Regions from separate parts of the Mesorhizobium sp. LNHC221B00 genome, predicted to be linked through region 1. Evidence: riboswitches for the same ligand, from Rfam matches in the RefSeq annotation. Region 1 holds a riboswitch; each other region holds the start of a gene.
What was found. Region 1 has a riboswitch for cobalamin ahead of bluB (5,6-dimethylbenzimidazole synthase). Riboswitches for the same ligand answer to the same signal wherever they lie in the genome.
Positions count from the first base shown of each region.

Region 2: it holds a riboswitch for cobalamin, as region 1 does, so the genes downstream of both, X741_RS146150 (DUF1636 family protein) here and bluB (5,6-dimethylbenzimidazole synthase) in region 1, are expected to answer to the same signal.
Region 3: it holds a riboswitch for cobalamin, as region 1 does, so the genes downstream of both, X741_RS145955 (CbtB domain-containing protein) here and bluB (5,6-dimethylbenzimidazole synthase) in region 1, are expected to answer to the same signal.
Region 4: it holds a riboswitch for cobalamin, as region 1 does, so the genes downstream of both, metE (5-methyltetrahydropteroyltriglutamate--homocysteine S-methyltransferase) here and bluB (5,6-dimethylbenzimidazole synthase) in region 1, are expected to answer to the same signal.

Region 1 covers NZ_AYWR01000013.1:96,815-99,010, forward strand. The annotation lists gene X741_RS148955 (hypothetical protein) at 1-92, shown strand, start outside; partial or broken gene bluB (5,6-dimethylbenzimidazole synthase) at 209-883, opposite strand; cobalamin riboswitch at 886-1,066, opposite strand; gene X741_RS148950 (histone deacetylase family protein) at 1,188-2,114, shown strand; gene X741_RS148945 (exodeoxyribonuclease VII small subunit) at 2,118-2,196, shown strand, end outside.
Region 2 covers NZ_AYWR01000016.1:65,863-68,058, forward strand. The annotation lists gene cobW (cobalamin biosynthesis protein CobW) at 1-619, opposite strand, end outside; gene X741_RS146150 (DUF1636 family protein) at 622-1,050, opposite strand; cobalamin riboswitch at 1,089-1,296, opposite strand; gene X741_RS146145 (winged helix-turn-helix domain-containing protein) at 1,326-2,196, opposite strand, start outside.
Region 3 covers NZ_AYWR01000016.1:108,816-111,011, forward strand. The annotation lists gene X741_RS145960 (aromatic ring-hydroxylating dioxygenase subunit alpha) at 1-922, opposite strand, end outside; cobalamin riboswitch at 1,081-1,279, shown strand; gene X741_RS145955 (CbtB domain-containing protein) at 1,315-1,494, shown strand; gene X741_RS145950 (CbtA family protein) at 1,510-2,196, shown strand, end outside.
Region 4 covers NZ_AYWR01000011.1:308,652-310,847, forward strand. The annotation lists gene metE (5-methyltetrahydropteroyltriglutamate--homocysteine S-methyltransferase) at 1-1,272, opposite strand, end outside; cobalamin riboswitch at 1,366-1,568, opposite strand; partial or broken gene X741_RS01000000166780 (transposase) at 2,117-2,196, opposite strand, start outside.

The DNA.
Region 1 (2,196 bases):
CCGAGGCCTCGTCGAAGTTCAGGGAACTCAAGGACAAGGCGCTGGCCTCCTTCGGCGGCTCGCGCTGGGACACGGCGGGCGCGACACGCTGATTGGCCGGGCTTGCCGGCGCGGCATCGACGGCGTTGAGGCGTGCCACCGCCGATTTGAGCCGCACCTCGCCCTGACCGCAAAAAGTCTCGCTCATGATCAATTCGGGCAGCGGCAGGCGTCGGCCCCAGCCATGCGTTTCAAGGTCCGGTTTGGGCGCAAATTCGGAGACCCGACCGACGCAGAGATAGGCGACCGGCGTTACGTGATCGGGAATGGACAACAGGCTTTTCAGCGCCCCGGCCTCGATGATGCTGACCCAGCCGACGCCGACGCCCTCGGCGCGCGCGGCCAGCCAGAAATTCTGCACCGCGCAGACCGTGCTGTAGAGGTCCATTTCCGGATTGTGCCAGCGTCCCAGCGGTGAGCCCTGCGAGCGTTGTCGGTCACAGGTGATGCAGATGTTGAGCGCGCTTTCGCAGATGCCTTCCAGCTTGAGCTTGCGGTAGAGCGCCTGCCTTTCCTGTTCGATCGCCGGCAATTCCTGCTCGCGCGCGGCGAGGAACAGGTCGCGCACCTCCGCTCGTCGTGCGGCATCGCGAATGACGATGAAGTTCCACGGCTGCATGAAGCCGACCGATGGCGCGTGATGGGCGGCAAGCAGCAGCCGCGCCAGCACCTCATCGTCGAGCGCGTCGGGCAGGAAATGGCTGCGCACGTCACGCCGCGTGAACATGGCGCGGTAGACCGCGTCTCGCGCCATCTGGTCAAATCCGTCGCTACCATGAGCGGTCATGTGTTCCGGCATCGCTTGTCCCCTTGCGATTGCTATCGATGCCAGCCGCCTGACCATGCGGATGACGATGTCTGCCAGGCCGGTCTTCTGGCTTGGGATCAACCCGCGTCCGGTGCCTTCCCGTCATCGACAGTGGCATTTACCGGCGCGGTCCCCCTCACAGCGTTGGGCACGCCACGGGATTCAACCGTGTTCCCGATTCTCCCGCTTGCGGCGGGCACCAGGCAGTGTCGGCGACCTTACGCCGAACCGCCCGGGGCGCCAATCCCCGCAGCGACGCCAATGGACGCAGACGTGATTTTCCCCAGCGATCGAGCCGCGATGCATGGCCATCGCGGCGCCGGGGCACTAGATAGGGAGCATGGCCACTCGTCTCTACACGCATCCGATCTTCCTCGAACACATCACGCCGCCTGGCCACCCCGAGCGGCCGGATCGCTTGCGCGCCATCGAGCGCGTGCTCGACGACGAGGCCTTTGCCGCGCTCGATCGTGTCACGGCGCCGGAAGGTGACGAGGCCACCATCCTCTACGCGCATCCCGCCGATTTCGTCGCCCGCGTGCGCGCCGCCATCCCTGACCAAGGCATCGCCCGGATCGATGCCGACACCACCGCCAGCCCGAAGAGCTGGCAAGCGGCGATCGCGGCGATCGGCGCCGCCAATGCCGCCGTCGACGATGTCTTTGAGGGCCGCGCCGACAATGTGTTCATCGCAGCGCGGCCTCCCGGCCACCATGCCGAAAAAACCACGGCCATGGGCTTCTGCCTCTTCAACACGGCGGCCATCGCCGCGCGTTATGCGCAGAAGAAGCATGGCGTCGAGCGCGTCGCGGTCGTCGACTGGGACGTGCATCACGGCAACGGCACGCAGGACATTTTCTGGGATGATCCCTCGGTGCTCTATTGCTCGACGCATCAGATGCCGCTCTACCCCGGCACCGGCGCGAAAAACGAGATCGGCGCCGGCAATATCGTCAACGCGCCGCTGGCGCCGCAGACCGGCAGCGAGGTGTTTCGCGATGCCTTCCTGTCGCGCGTGCTGCCGGCGCTCGACAATTTCGCGCCGGATTTGATCGTCATTTCCGCGGGCTTCGATGCGCACCACCGCGACCCGCTGGCCGAGATCAACCTGACCGAGGACGATTTCGACTGGGCGACCGGCCAGCTGATGCAGCGTGCCGCGCGCCACAGCGGCAACCGGCTCGTCAGCCTGCTCGAGGGCGGCTACGATCTGCAGGGATTGGCATTTTCGGTCGCCGCCCATGTCGGGCGACTGATGAAAGGATGAACGATGGCTGGTGAGACCAACGAAGACGTCAAGGCGATGAGCTTCGAACAGGCACTCGACGCGCTGGAGAAGATCGTCGATG
Region 2 (2,196 bases), on a different contig from region 1:
TGATGGCGTTGGCGCGGGCTGAGCCTGCGGCGTCCATCAGGTCGCTCTTCGACAGGATGATCAGGTCGGCGCAGGCGATCTGGTCCTCGAACACTTCCTCGACCGGGTCGTCATGGTCGAGGCTCTCATCCTGAGCGCGCTGCGCCTGCAGCGCGTCCATGTCGTTGGCGACGCGGCCTTCGGCCAGCGCCGGGCCATCGACCACGGCGATGACGCCGTCGACCGTGACGCGGCTTTTCACCGTCGGCCACTGGAAGGCCTGGACCAGCGGCTTGGGCAGAGCCAGGCCGGACGTCTCGATCAGGATGTGATCAACCTTCGGCGTCAGCGCCAGGATCTGGTCGAGCGCCGGCACGAAATCGTCGGCGACGGTGCAGCAGATGCAGCCATTGGCCAGTTCGACGATGTTTTCCTCCGGGCAGGTGTCGATACCGCAGCCCTTCAAAATCTCGCCGTCGATGCCGATGTCGCCGAACTCGTTGACGATGATGGCAATGCGTTTGCCGCCGGCGTTTTCCAGGAGATGGCGGACCAGCGTCGTCTTGCCGGCGCCGAGAAAGCCGGTGACGACGGTGCAGGGAACGCGGGAAAGGTTGGCGGACGAATCTGGAGCGGTCATGGTCAGTCCTTCAGCATGTCGAGAGGAGGGATGCGGGCAACGAGGCCGCGCTTGAGGCTATCGGGCCGGCCACGCCATGGGATGAGGCCGTCGGTGGAAGTGGCGAAGAGCTTTGCGCCGGCGACAAGGTCGGCGCCGCTGGCCGTGGTCAGGTCGCCGAAGACATAGCTCCAGCAGCCGTCGCGCAGGATCGCGGCGCTGAGGCGGCGCTTGCAATTGCCGAGGCATTCGACGGTGCGGACGCGGATATCTTCGCCCGAGGCGGCGTTGCGCGTATCCTCAGCCAGCAGTTCGCCGGCGCGGGGATGGGCGTCGGAGCCGGTTTCGTCACGGCACGAGGCACAGATGATCACGGTGACGCCGGACAAGGCATCGCTGTCGGCGGACGAATTGTCCGCTGTGCCAGCCGAAAAACTGCTGTTCTGGTCCAAAAACCGGGCTCCTTGCCCGGAAACCCGCCGGGCGATCGGATTATGTTGTCGCAGACGGCAGGTCTCCTGGCTCGCGGGTCATCGCCTTGGTTAGCCGCCTTCCCGGGAATTCCCAGTGGCTTTCGGCCTTGGCTCGTCGCTTACAGTTGCGGGGACAGCCGCGGATTTGAGATTTTTTCATCCCGCACCGCATTCCCTCTTAGCCCCTCTCATTGAAGAGAAGAGACCGTCTGGAGCGGATTTAGGCTGTTGCGGGCAGGACTGTCAACGCGGGCCTACGACATGGCGATGTCGGCAAGTGACGGTCCGAGGTCGCCAGCGGGCGTCACTTCCATGCGCTCAAGCCCGAGCCAGCCCTGCATTTGCTTCAATTCCTCGAAAAGCTGGGCGGCGGTTTCAGGCGGTGCGCCAGCTTCGGCATAGGCTGCGTGGACGCGTAGCACACTCGCCGGCCGATCGGCCTTGAGATCGACGCGCGCTACAATCCTGTCGCCGAGCAGGAACGGCAGGACGTAATAGCCGTATTGGCGCTTTTCGGCCGGCGTGTAGATCTCGATACGGTAGTGGAAATCGAACAGCCGCTCCGAGCGCGAGCGTTCGAAGACCACGGGATCGAACGGCGCTAGCAAGGCACGGGCGTCGATTTTCCTGGGCAGACGGGCATCCTTGTGCAGGTAAGCGGGCTTATCCCAGCCTTCGACGCGCACCGGCAGCAGCTCACCGAGTTCGACCAATTCCTCCAGGCGGCCCTTCATGTCGGCGGGGGAAAGGCGGAAATAGTCGCGCAAATCGCCTGATGTCGCCACGCCGTGGGCGCGGGCGGAGATGCGCAGCAATTCGCGGTGCGCGTCCTCGGCGGCCGGTACGGGCAGGTCTAGGATCGCCGGCGGCAGCACGCGCTCAGGCAGGTCATAGAAGCGCTCGAATCCGCGGCGGTGCGCCGTCGTGATGCGCCCGGCCCAGAACAGCCATTCGAAGGCATGCTTGGCGTGGCTCCAGCCCCACCAGCCGCCCGAGCCCTTCTGGCCTTCGAGCGCGGAAGCAGCGATCAGGCCGCGCGCGACGACCTCGCGGTAGATCTCTTCTATATAGGCGGCGTGCTCACGGCCCCATTTGGCCAGCCCCAGATACATCTCTTTGCCTTGC
Region 3 (2,196 bases), on a different contig from region 1:
TCCGGACATAGTCGACGTGACCGACGACGAACATCGAGGGCAGGCTGGTGGCGTAGGTCTGGCCGGCGGCGCGCTCGGCCGGCGTCAAGCCTGCGAAGACCGGTGCATGGGTCTTGCCGTCGCGCGACCAGGTTTCCGCGCCGACGCGCAGGCCACCGGAAAATTCCGGCGCGTCATTGTCGGCGTGGCGCACCCATTCGGGGTCATCATGCCGGCTCATCAGGCCGCGGCCATAGATCGGCACCAGCCGCGACAGATCCTTGTGAACGCCGGGGCAGTGCAGGCACTCGTTGAAGTTTTCCCAAAAAATCTTCCAGTTGCAGTTCATCACCTTGCGCAGCACATGGCCTGATACCAGCGTTTCCAGCGGCCAATTGCCGAGATCGCCGCAGGCGGGATCGAATGAGGCCTGCGCCGAGCCGGCCGCGCCCTCCTGCAAATTCGCGCCCTCCTGCAAATTGACGAACACGAAGCCGCGCCACACCGAGAGCGCGACGCGATAGAGCGGATGGTCGGCCTTGTCGAAGCCTTCGGGCAGCGATTTCGACGGCACGCGCACGAGGTCGCCGCGCAGCGAATAGGACCAGGCATGATAGGGGCAAGTGATCAGCCGCGCCTTCAGCCGGCCTTCGCTTTCCTGGCACAGCTGCGAGCCGCGATGCCGGCAGGTGTTGTGGAAGGCGCGCAGTTCGCCGGTCTCGTCGCGCAGCACGACGATTTCCTGCGTGCCGACGCGGAAGGTGCGGAAAGCCAGCGGTTGGGCGAGATCGGCTTCCCGGCAGACGAGCAGCCAGCTTCGATACCAGATCGCATCGAGGTCGCGCTGATAGCTCTCGCCGTCCCAATAGTCCGATGACGGCAACGTCGCTTCAGCCCGGGTCAGGCCGTTGTAGCGATCGCGTTCGCTGGCATTGGGCTGCAGGGCTGGGGGCTGCATGGCTGGCTTCCTGTGAAGTGGCCAGCCGACACCCGGCCGGGATAATTGTCAATTGTAGTGCCGAGAACGGCCGATGCCGCCGGCATGGCGCAATCGCGCTGGTTGCCGGCGGAATTTGGTTTGCCGCGTGTCGTGATTTTCCGTATAGTCACGCTGTCGTCGGTTCCGTTTTGGAGCCAAGAGGGAATGCGGTGCGGGCTCAATTGTTGCCCAATGCCGTGGCTGCCCCCGCAACTGTGTGCGGTAGTCCTCTCCATATGCCACTGAAGATTTTTCTTCGGGAAGGTGGAGAAGGGCGCTGATCCGCGAGCCAGGAGACCTGCCGGCGACAGGAAACTGACTTCGATGCCCTCGGGTGGAGGGTGAAAGGACAAGACATGAATACTGCTTCCGTCTCCCTCGGCGCCTCGGTCTCCTCGCAGTCGCGCTTCATGCAGCTCGCGCTAGCCGCGCTGCTCGGCATCTTCGTCGTCGGCTTTGTCGGCTTCTCGCATATCGATGCGGTCCACAATGCCGCCCACGACTATCGTCATTCGATGGGGTTTCCCTGCCACTGACGAGGATTTGACATCATGAACCTGTTTCGCAACGTCGTGTTCATCGCGGCGATCGCAGGGCTTGTGGCCGGCGTCGTTCTCGCCTGCATGCAGGCCTATGCCACCGTGCCGCTTATCCTCAAGGCCGAAGTCTACGAGCAGGCCGGTGGCGGCCACCATCATGACCAGGCCGCGCCCATTGCCGCGGATACCAATGCCATGAGCACCGCCGCACCGGCGGGGCATGCCATGAGCTCCGCCGCGCCGGCGCCGGCCGAAGCCGCCGCTCCGGCGGAAGACGAAGGCTGGGCGCCGGCCGATGGTTTCGAGCGTTTCGGCTTCAGCGTGCTTGCCAACATCGTCACCGGCATCGGCTTCGCGCTGGTCCTGGTCGCGGTCTCGGAATTCGCGGGCGGCATCGGCAATTGGCGCCAGGGTGTGTTCTGGGGCCTGGCAGGGTTTGCCGTGTTCACGCTGGCACCTGGCCTCGGCCTGCCGCCGGAACTGCCGGCGATGCCGGCGGCCGAGTTGCTGCCGCGCCAGATTTGGTGGGTCTCGACGGTGGCGGCCACGGCGATCGGTCTTGGGCTGATCGCCTTCCGCAAATCGCTGCCGCTCGCGATCCTTGGCGTGGCTTTGATCGTCGCCCCGCATATTGTCGGCGCGCCGCAGCCAGACAGTTTCGAGACGCCGATTCCCGAGGGCCTGCACCACCAATTCGTG
Region 4 (2,196 bases), on a different contig from region 1:
AGCGATCCGCCCCTGAACAAGCGGGTCATGGATCCTCGTGGATGTCACGCGCGTGGCGGCAGCCTCGGCAGACGCTTTCAACGCGCCAGCCACCGCATCTCTGCCTTGGGACAGGGCCCGGGCCAGCAACACCAATTCGTCAGTCTTCTGGGCCGCGAAGGCGAGCCACGAGCTGATGTCGGCGTCGAGTTCCGTCTCCATGCGCAGGTCGATCGGCACATGCAGCATCGAGCAAGAAGGCGCGATCTCGACGCGGTCCAAGGGCCAGCCGGCGACGATCGGTTTGATGCGGTCGAGAATGGCGGGCAGGTTCGCACGCCAGACGTTGCGGCCGTCGATCAAGCCAAGCGAGAGCACCAGATCCTTCGGAGCGAGCCGACCCACCGTTTCCAGCTGCTCGGGAGCGCGCACGAGATCAATATGCAGCCCGGCCAGGGGCAGAGAAACCGCGGTTTCGAGATTGTCTCCCAGATGCCCGAAATATGTAGCCAGCATGATCTTCAGCTCGGGCGCGGCTTTCGACAGCTGGCCATAGGCGAACTCGAACGCAGCTCGTTCGTTGGAGTTCAGATCGAGGACAAGCGCTGGCTCATCGATCTGCACCCAGTCGGCTCCCGACAGCTTCAGCCTCTGCAGGAGTTGCTCGTAAACAGGCAGCAGCCGCGGTAGGAGCGCGATAGGATCGAACCCTTCGGCAGGCGATTTCGCCAGCTTGAGGAAGGTGATGGGTCCAAGGATGACTGGGCGTGTGTGAATGCCGAGAGCTTTGGCCTCGAGGAAGTAATCGACGGGTCTCGTCGACGAGAGGGCGAACGTCTGATCATCATCCAGTTCCGGCACAATGTAGTGGTAGTTTGTGTCAAACCACTTGGTCATTTCCATCGCGGTTACACCGGGCCCATGAGCCGCCTCCTGGTGACCAGCGTGTGCACAATCCTCCGTCTGACCCTGGTTGCCGCGCGCCATTGCGAAGTAGATGTCAAGTGGGACCTCGCCGCTATTCCAGCCGTAACGGGAGGGAATGGCGCCGACCATAGCTGCGGTGTCGAGCACATGGTCGTAAAGCGAGAAGTCGTTTGACGGTATTTTCGACACGCCGCGATCGCGCTGCTCCTCCCAGCTAGCGGCACGGAGTGCCTTCGACGTTCCAAGAAGGTCGCCAGCGGACGATTTTCCGGACCAGTAGCTTTCAAGGGCGAATTTCAGTTCTCGCCGACGACCGAAGCGCGGCACGCCGAGCGTTGCTACAGGAATTTGCTGAGAGACAGTCATGTCATACCCCGATGGTTGGGGGCGTCGGTGACAAGGAAGGCGCTAGCAGGCCCGGCACGCCCGGGTTGCAGCGGCCACCGAGACACCCCGCCCGTGGACGTAATTCGTCGTGGCAGGTCTCCTGGCTCGCGGGGTCATAGCCTCTACCCGTCTTCCCGAGGGTATTCGCCTCAGTGACATGAGTGGGGTTGGCTCGCCGCTAACAGTTGCGGGGGCAGCGCCGGCATCGCACCGGCTTCCCTCTTAGCTCCGCTGCGGCAGCGCCGCACGCGAGAACCACGACACGCCAGACAATCACAGCAATCCCTTCTCTTGTCAATGGCGCATAACGAAATGTTTATGTGGTTATGTCATCGCGCTTTTACGCTTGTCTAACATTGTGAAACAGTGAGTCGTCCATTTGCCGCCGCTGCACCGCTGCCCCCATTGTCCAACTAATGGAGGCCGTGCGGAGCCACAACAATCGGAGGACTTTAACCTCAACCTGAAAAGCGCTACCGCTCAAAGGACGCTGGTGATCCGCGAGCGCCGAGCCAACACCGAGGCTGCGGAAAGTGTGCAGGATGAGCCCCAACCGATTTCGCGGTGCGGTAGGTGTCAAACGGCCCTTTAATTGCGGGTAGTTGTCAATCCGGATCTCGCACTGCCATCGCCGGGGTCATGGTCCTTTCCGAGGTCGAATGCCTCATGATGATGTTCGGGTCGGGCGCCTCAACGTTTCCAACGAGATGCAGGTAAACTGCTGTCAGCCGTTTGACCGAGGTCGCCGCAACCACCGTCCCGGCGGGGACATCACGAGTTCCGCGTTGATAGCGGCCCGAGAACTCGTTTGGGGTGGAGTCGACTAAGCCATCTTTTCGTTACCCCACTCAAAGCTGGTGCCGTCAACCCAAATGCAATGAAGGAGAACGGCAATCTTCCGTG